3 linked regions of the Hymenobacter swuensis DY53 genome follow. The protein of the gene in region 1 binds, or shares a complex with, the protein of each later gene. Links are inferred from orthologs where the notes say so. Each region holds a gene or a part of one and is shown on either strand. Other genes may lie near its edges.

What was found. The genes of interacting proteins can lie anywhere in the genome.
Region 2: pnp (region 1) and pfkA share a complex: the UniProt entries of both Bacillus subtilis proteins name them as parts of the possible RNA degradosome complex. The link is inferred for Hymenobacter swuensis DY53 from one-to-one orthologs.
Region 3: pnp (region 1) and rny share a complex: the UniProt entries of both Bacillus subtilis proteins name them as parts of the possible RNA degradosome complex. The link is inferred for Hymenobacter swuensis DY53 from one-to-one orthologs.

What each region holds. Positions count from the first base shown.
Region 1 is NZ_CP007145.1:2,413,550-2,416,509, forward strand. It holds pnp (polyribonucleotide nucleotidyltransferase), read left to right. Parts: upstream 1-380; coding sequence 381-2,540; downstream 2,541-2,960. Other genes in the region: rpsO (30S ribosomal protein S15), read left to right, coding at 1-184; HSW_RS11665 (sigma-70 family RNA polymerase sigma factor), read left to right, coding at 2,674-2,960. UniProt on the Bacillus subtilis protein: Involved in mRNA degradation. Catalyzes the phosphorolysis of single-stranded polyribonucleotides processively in the 3'- to 5'-direction. Necessary for competence development in Bacillus subtilis.
Region 2 is NZ_CP007145.1:1,914,969-1,917,923, reverse strand. The notes cover bases 45-2,955. They hold pfkA (6-phosphofructokinase), read left to right. Parts: upstream 45-969; coding sequence 970-1,941; downstream 1,942-2,955. Other genes in these bases: miaA (tRNA (adenosine(37)-N6)-dimethylallyltransferase MiaA), read right to left, coding at 2,672-2,955; HSW_RS09555 (hypothetical protein), read left to right, coding at 2,059-2,667; HSW_RS09565 (tellurite resistance TerB family protein), read right to left, coding at 277-705; HSW_RS09570 (aspartate aminotransferase family protein), read left to right, coding at 45-160. Outside these bases: more of HSW_RS09570, read left to right, coding at 1-44. UniProt on the Bacillus subtilis protein: Catalyzes the phosphorylation of D-fructose 6-phosphate to fructose 1,6-bisphosphate by ATP, the first committing step of glycolysis.
Region 3 is NZ_CP007145.1:709,442-712,416, reverse strand. The notes cover bases 1-2,931. They hold rny (ribonuclease Y), read right to left. Parts: upstream 2,350-2,931; coding sequence 652-2,349; downstream 1-651. Other genes in these bases: HSW_RS04535 (hypothetical protein), read right to left, coding at 2,811-2,931; HSW_RS04540 (cell division protein ZapA), read right to left, coding at 2,483-2,773; HSW_RS04550 (hypothetical protein), read right to left, coding at 1-523. Outside these bases: more of HSW_RS04535, read right to left, coding at 2,932-2,975. UniProt on the Bacillus subtilis protein: Endoribonuclease that initiates mRNA decay. Initiates the decay of all SAM-dependent riboswitches, such as yitJ riboswitch. Involved in processing of the gapA operon mRNA, it cleaves between cggR and gapA.

The DNA.
Region 1 (2,960 bases):
TGCATTGTTCACGCACCGCATCTCACACCTCACCGAGCACCTGAAAGTGAACAAAAAAGACTTCTCGACTCGTTTGGGTCTGCTGAAGCTTGTTGGTAAGCGTCGTCGCATGCTGGACTACCTCCAGCACCGCGAAATCAACCGCTACCGCGCCATCATCAAGGAGCTGGGCATTCGTAAGTAAGCCCACCGCCTGGAGCAGGGAGCCTTCCACCCCGGAAGGTTCCCTGCTCTTTTTTTGTCCGAAACCAAGTGCACCATTTGCCAGCTTCGGTCGTTGAATTTTCAGAATATGATTTTTTAGAGCAAAATGGGGCCGCTGCCGGTCCCGTTTTTACGGCTGCTCGCCCGCTGCACGCTTTCCACAAGCACCCTCTCAGATGCCCAATTACACCGCGGTTACCAAACACATTACGCTGCCCGACGGGCGGCAGATTTCCATCGAAACCGGCAAGCTGGCCAAATTTGCCGACGGCGCCGTAGTGGTGCGCCTCGGCGACGCCATGCTGCTGGCTACGGTCGTGTCGCAGCCCAGCTCGCGCGGCGACGTGGATTTCCTGCCCCTGTCGGTTGATTACCAAGAGAAATTCGGTGGTGCCGGCAACATTCCCGGCTCGTTCCAGCGCCGCGAAGGCCGCCTCTCGGATTACGAAATCCTGGTGTGCCGTATCGTAGACCGTATCCTGCGCCCGATGTTCCCCAAGGACTATCACTACGAGGTGCAGGTGATGATTACCCTGATTTCGGCCGATAAAACCGTGCAGCCCGACGCCCTGGCCGCCCTGGCTGCCTCGGCTGCCCTCTCGATTTCGGATATTCCCTTCGCTGGCCCCATCTCGGAGGTTCGCGTGGCCCGCATCGACGGCAAGCTGCAAATCAACCCCCTCACCGCCGACATTACTCGCGCCGACATTGACCTGATTGTAGGGGCCACGGCTGATTCGGTAGCCATGGTGGAAGGCGAAATGAACGAAGTGAGCGAAGAGGAAATGGTCGAAGCCATTGCCTTCGCCCACGAAGCTATCAAGGAGCAGGTGCGCGTGCAGCTGGAGCTGGCCGCCGAAGTGGAGAAATCCCACGTGAAGCGCGAGTACCCCAAGTACGAGGAAAACGACGATCTGAAGAAGCGCATCCACGAGGGCGTATATGAGCACGCCTACAAAGTGGCGCACTCGGGCAACCCCAGCAAGGCCGGCCGCAAGGAAGGCTTTGGCGCCATTAAGAAGTCGCTGACCGAGAAACTGCTGGAAGAGCAGCCCGAGCTGGACATGAAGATGTTCGGCCGCTACTACTCGTCGGCCGAGAAGAAGGCCATCCGTGACATGATGATCAAGGAGCGTACCCGCCTCGACGGCCGCGCCCTGACGGAAATCCGCCCTATCTGGAGCGAGGTGAACTACCTGCCCGGTGCCCACGGCTCGGCTTTGTTCACTCGCGGCGAAACCCAGTCGCTGACCACCGTAGCCCTCGGCACCAAGCTCGATGAGCAGATCATCGACACGGCCATGACCTCGGGCTACAGCAAATTCATGCTGCACTACAACTTTCCAGCCTTCTCGACCGGTGAAGTGAAGCCTAACCGCGGCCCTGGCCGCCGCGAAATCGGCCACGGCAACCTAGCCCAACGCTCACTGAAGAAGGTAATGCCTTCCGACGACGAGAACCCCTACACCGTGCGTATCGTGTCGGACATCTTGGAGTCGAACGGTTCCAGCTCGATGGCTACCGTTTGCGCTGGTTCGATGGCCTTGATGGACGCTGGTATTCCGGTGCGTGCTGCCGTTTCGGGTATTGCCATGGGCCTCGTGCAGGATAAGGAAACCGGCGAATACGCCGTGCTTTCCGATATTCTGGGCGATGAGGACCACCTCGGCGACATGGACTTCAAAGTAACCGGCACCGAGAAAGGTATCGTGGCTTGCCAGATGGACATCAAAATCCAGGGCTTGAGCGCCGAAATCATGACGGCTGCCCTGCACCAGGCCCGCGAAGGCCGTCTGCACATCCTGCGCGAGATGGCCAAGACCATTGCTGCGCCGGCTGCTGAGCTGAAGCCTCACACCCCTCGCTCGCACAAAATGCTGATTGATAAGGAGTACATCGGTGCCGTTATCGGACCCGGTGGCAAAGTCATCCAGCAGATCCAGAAGGACACCAACGCCACGGTTATCATCGAGGAGAAGGACGAGAAAGGCCACGTAAGCATTTACGCTTCCAACCAGGAAGATATGCAGGCCGCCATCGACCGGATCCGGGCCATTGCCGCCACGCCGGAAATCGGCGAGACCTACAAAGGCAAAGTGCGCAGCATTCAGCCGTACGGCGCGTTTGTGGAAATCATGCCGGGCAAAGATGGGCTGCTGCACATCTCGGAGGTTTCGCACGAGCGCCTCGCCGCGCTGGAAGGGGTGCTGGAAGTAGGGCAGGAGATTGACGTAAAACTGCTCGACATCGACAAAAAGACCGGTAAATACCGCCTCTCGCGCAAGGTGCTGCTTCCGAAACCGGAGCGCGCCGCCGATACCAACGGTGCGGCCTAAACCGCCCCACCGAACTTTCGCGGGTACCGGGGTGTTGCTTTCAACTGACCCGGTACCCGCGTTTGGGTATCCCTCGTATACCGGACCAACACGACCTTACTAGCATCAACAACTCAACTCTCTCGCGCCCGCAATGAGACAGCTAAAAATCAGCAAGCAGATCACCAACCGCGAAAGCCAGTCGCTGGATAAATACCTCCAGGAGATTGGCAAGGTGGATCTGTTAACCCCCGACGAGGAGGTAACGCTGGCGCAACGCATCAAAGAAGGTGACCAGCAAGCGCTGGAAAAACTCACCAAGGCTAACCTACGCTTCGTGGTGTCGGTGGCCAAGCAGTACCAGAACCAGGGCCTAAGCCTGGGCGATTTGATCAACGAGGGCAACCTCGGCCTGATCAAAGCAGCCAAGCGCTTCGACGA
Region 2 (2,955 bases), 500 kb from region 1 along the record:
CATCATCGACCAAGCCCTCTGGCAGGAACATATACTGACCGACTGGTTCCTGTTCTGCGACAACTCATTGCGCATCGCCCCTCCCCTCACCATCACGCTGGAGCAGATTGACGATGCCTGCGCCGCCTTGCTGCGGGCCGTAGAAGCAGTAAGAACTTGAAACCTTAGAACTGAGAACCAAGAAGTGAGCCGCTGAACCGTCCCTTGAAAGGGCTGCTCAGCGGCTCACTTCTTGGTTCTCAGTTCTAAGGTCTTAATTTTTTTGACTCTAATTTCTTAATTCCCTAAAAACGCCTGGGTATCTTCCTTAATCTGGTCACGGGGGAAACCATCTTTCACGCCCTGCGAGATTTTGCGTACTAGCACCTGTACAATGTCTTTGCGGAAGCCGAGCTTCTCGGCCATCCCGATGCAGAAATCCATTTCCGTGTCGTCTACCACGCCATCAGCCAGCATCATATCCACCAAGTCAAAGATCTGGTCGAACCGCTCCGAATCGTTGTCGGGAATGATCAGGCGGATGGTGCTGGCATTGCCTACAATGGAACGCACCTCATCGGCCCGCATCCCGTTTTTGCGGCCTACGGCCACAATGAAACTCATTTCCCGCTCGTCGAGGTGGCCATCGGCTTTGGCCAGGGCGGCCAGGTTCATCAGGTGGCTCTTAACTTTTCTGGTTTGCTCATTTTCAAAAAAACCAAACATACGGGCGGGCATTAGGCAGTTGCGGATGGGGGGAACAGTCCGGGCAGGAGCACTGAGTATGGGAGGCTGCAGTGGTATTCAGTAAGGTAGCTTTTTGGCAGAAACACTGCAATAGGAAGCATACGCAGCCCGGCAAAAAACAGCCGCCCACCGAGGCTATTTTATCTTTTACGGGGTCAGAGGCTGAACATTCCCCCGGGATTTGCCACCTTTGCCCGGCCCGGCTCCGTCGGGTATTTGTTTGAGTACCCAAGAGGAAGTATAATGAAGCGTATTGCAGTTTTCACCAGTGGGGGCGACGCGCCCGGCATGAACGCCTGCATCCGGGCCGTGGTTCGCACGGCCGTGTACCACGGCATCGAAGTATATGGCATCATGCGCGGCTACAGCGGCATGATTAAGGGTGAGTTCGTGAAGCTGGATTCAGCTTCCGTTTCTAATACCATTCAGAAAGGCGGCACCATTCTCAAATCGGCCCGCAGCCAGAAATTCATGACCAAGGAAGGCCGTCAGCAGGCCTTCGACCAACTGGTAAACCATGGCATCGACGGACTGGTAGCCATTGGGGGCAACGGCACCTTCACCGGTGCAACCCTGTTTGAGCAGGAGTTCGGTATTCCGACGGTAGGCGCTCCCGGCACCATCGATAACGACCTGTACGGCACCGATTATACCATTGGCTACGATACGGCCGTAAATACGGCCTTGGAAGCCATCGACAAGATCCGGGATACGGCCGATTCGCACGACCGGTGCTTTTTCGTGGAGGTAATGGGCCGCGACTCGGGCTACATTGCTATTCCCTGCGCCATTGGCGGCGGGGCCGAAATTGTGATGATTCCGGAAACCCAGATGTCGACGGAAGCGGTAATTGACAGCCTGAAATCCAGCTGGCAGCGTTCCAAGACCTCCTTTCTGGTAGTGGTAGCCGAGGGCGAGGAGGAAGGTAACGCCCACCAGGTAGCCCAGCGCGTAAAAGCTGCTATTCCGGAGCTGGACACGCGCGTAACTATCATCGGCCACATTCAGCGTGGTGGCTCCCCTTCTGCCGCCGACCGGATGCTGGCTTCGCAGATTGGTATTGCCGCCGTGGAAGGCCTGATGAACGGCATGCGCAACGTTATGGCCGGCATTGTAGACCGCAAGCTGGTGTACACCCCTTTCTCCGATACCATTCATAAGAAGAAGCTCATCAACCAGAGCTTCATGCGGATGGTGGAAATTCTGAGCGTGTAAAAACTTATTAGCTCAGCCATTCAATTCCCTGCTGGATACGCTGTATCTGGCAGGGAATTTGTCTTTTACCGATTCTATTAAAAAGTTCCTTTCCCTCTACTTATTTCTTTTCTGATCATGCGTAACATCTATCCTTGTCTTGTAATGTCGGCGGCCTGGTCCCTGACTACCATTCTGGCGGAGGCGCAACATGCTCCCTCTAAGCAGCCTACCCACCGGCCCGCGCTGCTGCGGGTAGGAGTGGGCCAGTCGCTCAATGGCACCGGTGACTATAAAGTACTAAAGGCCCACCTGGAATACGCGCCGCAGCTGGGCCGGCATTGGCGGCTGGGCTCCCGTCTGGCGTATATCGGGGGTAACGAGCCGTATGAGTTTGGCTACGGCTTCACTATTCCGCAATCTTATCGGGCTGTTAATCTGGAGCAGGAAATTTACTGGCTCCCGTTCGGCAATAACAAAACGGTGGAGTTCAGCCTCGGCGCGGGTGTAACAGGCAGCTACGCCAAACTCACGAGCTTTTCCTCGGCTTGGGTGCAGGATGGGGAATTTGGCTACTCGGCGCGCTACGAGCGAGGGTTTCAGGTGGGCTATATTGTTTCTACCGGCCTAGATGTGGCGCTTGACCAGAGCCGCACTTGGCGTCTAGGCGGCCGCCTGGCCCTGCAGAACGATACGCGCGGCAACATTTTGCCCGGCGCGCAACTCCAGCTCAGCCGGGCGCTATAGTCCATTACGCATTTACCCACTTTCCCGCACTATGCGCCAGCCACTGGTACTCCGCATCGCGGCGGAGCCAAGTGAGCTGGCGCTTGGCATAGCGGCGGGAATTGCGCTTGAGCAGACGGACGGCCTCAGCATAATCGTACTGGCCCTCGAAGTACGCGAACAGCTCCTGGTAGCCTACCGTCTGAAGGGCATTGTGGTGGCGGTACGGGTAGAGGGCGCGGGCTTCGGCTTCTAGGCCCTGGGCCAGCATCTGGTCCATGCGCGCGTCAATGCGCTGGTACAGCTCTT
Region 3 (2,975 bases), 1.7 Mb from region 1 along the record:
CCCGATCCGTGAAGTTGGCAAACCGTACCTGCGAAAAGCGGCAACTTGCTCCAACAGTTGTCCACCGGGACTGGTGGCTGACGTAAGCTTCTACGTGGGGCTTGCGAAAGCTATAACGGTACAGGCGCAACGGAACAGAATCCGGCAAGGCTTTCTGGAAGTCATCATAATACCGTGCGCCGCCCTTACCCAAGCCATAACCCATCATGGCTCCTAGCAGCCAGCCATCGCCCAAACGACGGTACGTACCTATGCTAGATTCCAGTTGCCGGATGCGGTAGTACAGGGAATCAGTGCCATTGGTTTTCAGGCCCCCAGCTGCTCTTACCACCACATATTTCAGTGGTGAGTACGCAGCTGAGCCCTCTACTCGGCCGCTGAAGTAGCCGCTGGCCACTACCTCGGCTTCGCCCTTGATATGAATTAGCGGGGCACTGGGTTGTAATGGGGCATACAAGGAGCAGCCTGTTAGTATCACCATCACACTGCCTGATACAGTTATAGAGCGTATGAATCGATCCATAAATTCTCCTTGTTAGTAGTACTCACTAAACCAGAGTTGCCAAGCAGCGCAAACGTTGCAGCCCTAATAGCAAAACCGCCCCCGCAGCCAAAGCTACGGGGGCGGTTTTACGTTGAGGAAGTATCGTACTACTTGGCGTAGGCCACGGCGCGCATTTCGCGGATAACGGTGATTTTGATCTGGCCGGGATACTGCATCTCCTTCTCGATTTTCTGCGAGATTTCGTAGCTCAACTCCTGGGCTCGCTCATCGGTTACGTTCTCGGCGTCTACCATCACGCGCAGCTCGCGGCCGGCCTGGATGGCGAAGCACTGGTTGACGCCCTTGAAGCCGTTGGCGGTTTCTTCCAGCTGCTTGAGACGCTTGATATAGCTCTCCATCATCTCGCGGCGGGCACCGGGACGCGAGCCAGAAATGGCGTCGCAGGCCTGCACCAGGGGCGAAATCATGGCCGTCATTTCCATCTCGTCGTGGTGGGCACCGATGGCGTTGACCACGTCGGGGTGCTCCTTGTACTTCTTGGCCATCTCCATACCCAGGATGGCGTGGGGTAGCTCGGGCTCCTCGGTGCTTACTTTCCCGATGTCGTGGAGCAGGCCAGCTCGCTTGGCTTTTTTCACGTCAAGTCCCATTTCAGCGGCCATGGTGGCGCAGAGGTTAGCCACTTCGCGGCTATGCTGGAGCAGGTTTTGACCGTATGAGCTGCGGAAGCGCATACGGCCCACCATCTTGATCAGCTCGGGGTGCAGGCCGTGAATGCCCAGGTCGATGATGGTTTTCTCCCCGATTTCCACGATTTCCTCATCGATGTTCTTGCGGGTTTTGGCCACAATCTCCTCGATGCGGGCCGGGTGAATCCGGCCGTCCTTCACCAGCAGGTGCAGGCTCAGGCGGGCCACCTCGCGGCGCACGGGGTCAAAGCCTGAAATGATGATGGCCTCGGGCGTATCATCCACGATGATTTCGACGCCGGTAGCGGCTTCCAGGGCCCGGATGTTGCGACCCTCGCGGCCGATGATCTTGCCCTTCACGTCGTCCGACTCGATGTTGAAAATGCTCACGCAGTTTTCAATGGCGTGCTCGGCGGCGGTGCGCTGAATGGTTTCCAGCACTACTTTCTTGGCGTCCTTAGTGGCCGTGAGCTTGGCCTGGGCCACCACGTCCTTGATGTAGGAGCTGGCCTGGATCTGGGCTTCGTTCTTGAGGCTTTCCACCAGCTGCTCGCGGGCTTCGGCGGCCGTGAGGCCCGAAATGGTTTCGAGCTGGGTGGTTACCAGCTGGATTTTCTCGCTGAGGCTCTGGCGGGTTTCCTCCAGCTCCTGCTCTACTTCCTGCTCGCGCTGCTCCAGTTTGGCCAACTGATTTTCGAGGGTAGCGCGGCGCTTTTCCTCCTGGGCTTCCAGCTTCTCGCGCTGCTGCTGGGCCTGCAGCTCCACTTTTTCGCGGGTGGCATCCAGGTCTTTTTCCTTACGCTGAATGGTTTCCAGCTGCTTCTGGGTGGTCAGGCTGAGCTGCTTGATGCTCTGCTCCTGCTCCACCACGGCGGCCCGGCGCTCGGTCAACTCCTGATCGAGGGCCTGCTTTTGGCGGCGGCTTTCCTGCTCGAATTCCTGCTTGAGGGTGCGGAATTTATCTTTCGACTGCTGAATCCGCTCGTCGCGGGTGCGGGTGGCCTGGGCTTCGGCCTCGGCCAGCAGCTGCTGGGCGCGGGCTTTGGCGTCGGCTTCATGGTCCTGCCGGGCTTTACCAGCCAGCTGGCGCCCTAGTACCACGCCCACCACAAGGGCAAGCACGGCAGCCAGGACAATATAAAGAGTTTCGGACATGAGCTATAGAGGGGGGTTAAAGGAAGGAAGAAACCCATAGCTCCGTAGAAACGCCAATGCCCGCGCAGGCAGCGGGGCCGATTACCCCGCCCTGCTCGGGCTGCTACTTCGCGTTGCGGCAAGCCGCTCTCGGCTACACCAGCACCATTCCCGACAACAGCGTGTCCAAGCGCGCGAGGCGCTCGGTCAGGGCCGCATCGGTTCCGTCCTTTTCCTTGCTGACCTTGAGGCGGTCAGCCATTGTTGATAATGCAATCATGGCCAGCAGATCCTGCTTATCCTGAATGCCGTACTGTTCCCGAAATTCCTTCAGCCGCTCGTTTAGCAGCCGGCCTGCCAGGCGCAGGCGTTCCTCGTCCTCGGGGCTTACCCGCATAGGGTAATCCCGGTCGGCAACGCGGATTTTGATGGATAAATCGGACATCAGCAGCCAGTGGTCGGTGGGGTTGGGGTGGTGGTGGTTACTCCCTCAAATAGGCAAGGCACTTATCTATTTCTCGGATGTATTCGTTGAGGCGAAGTTTCAGCTCGTTGACATTGGCCGGTTCCCCGGCTATGGTATTGACAAGTTTAGTGATATTCTCCTGATTCTGGAAATCCTTCAGCTGCCGCTCCCGGTCGCGCAC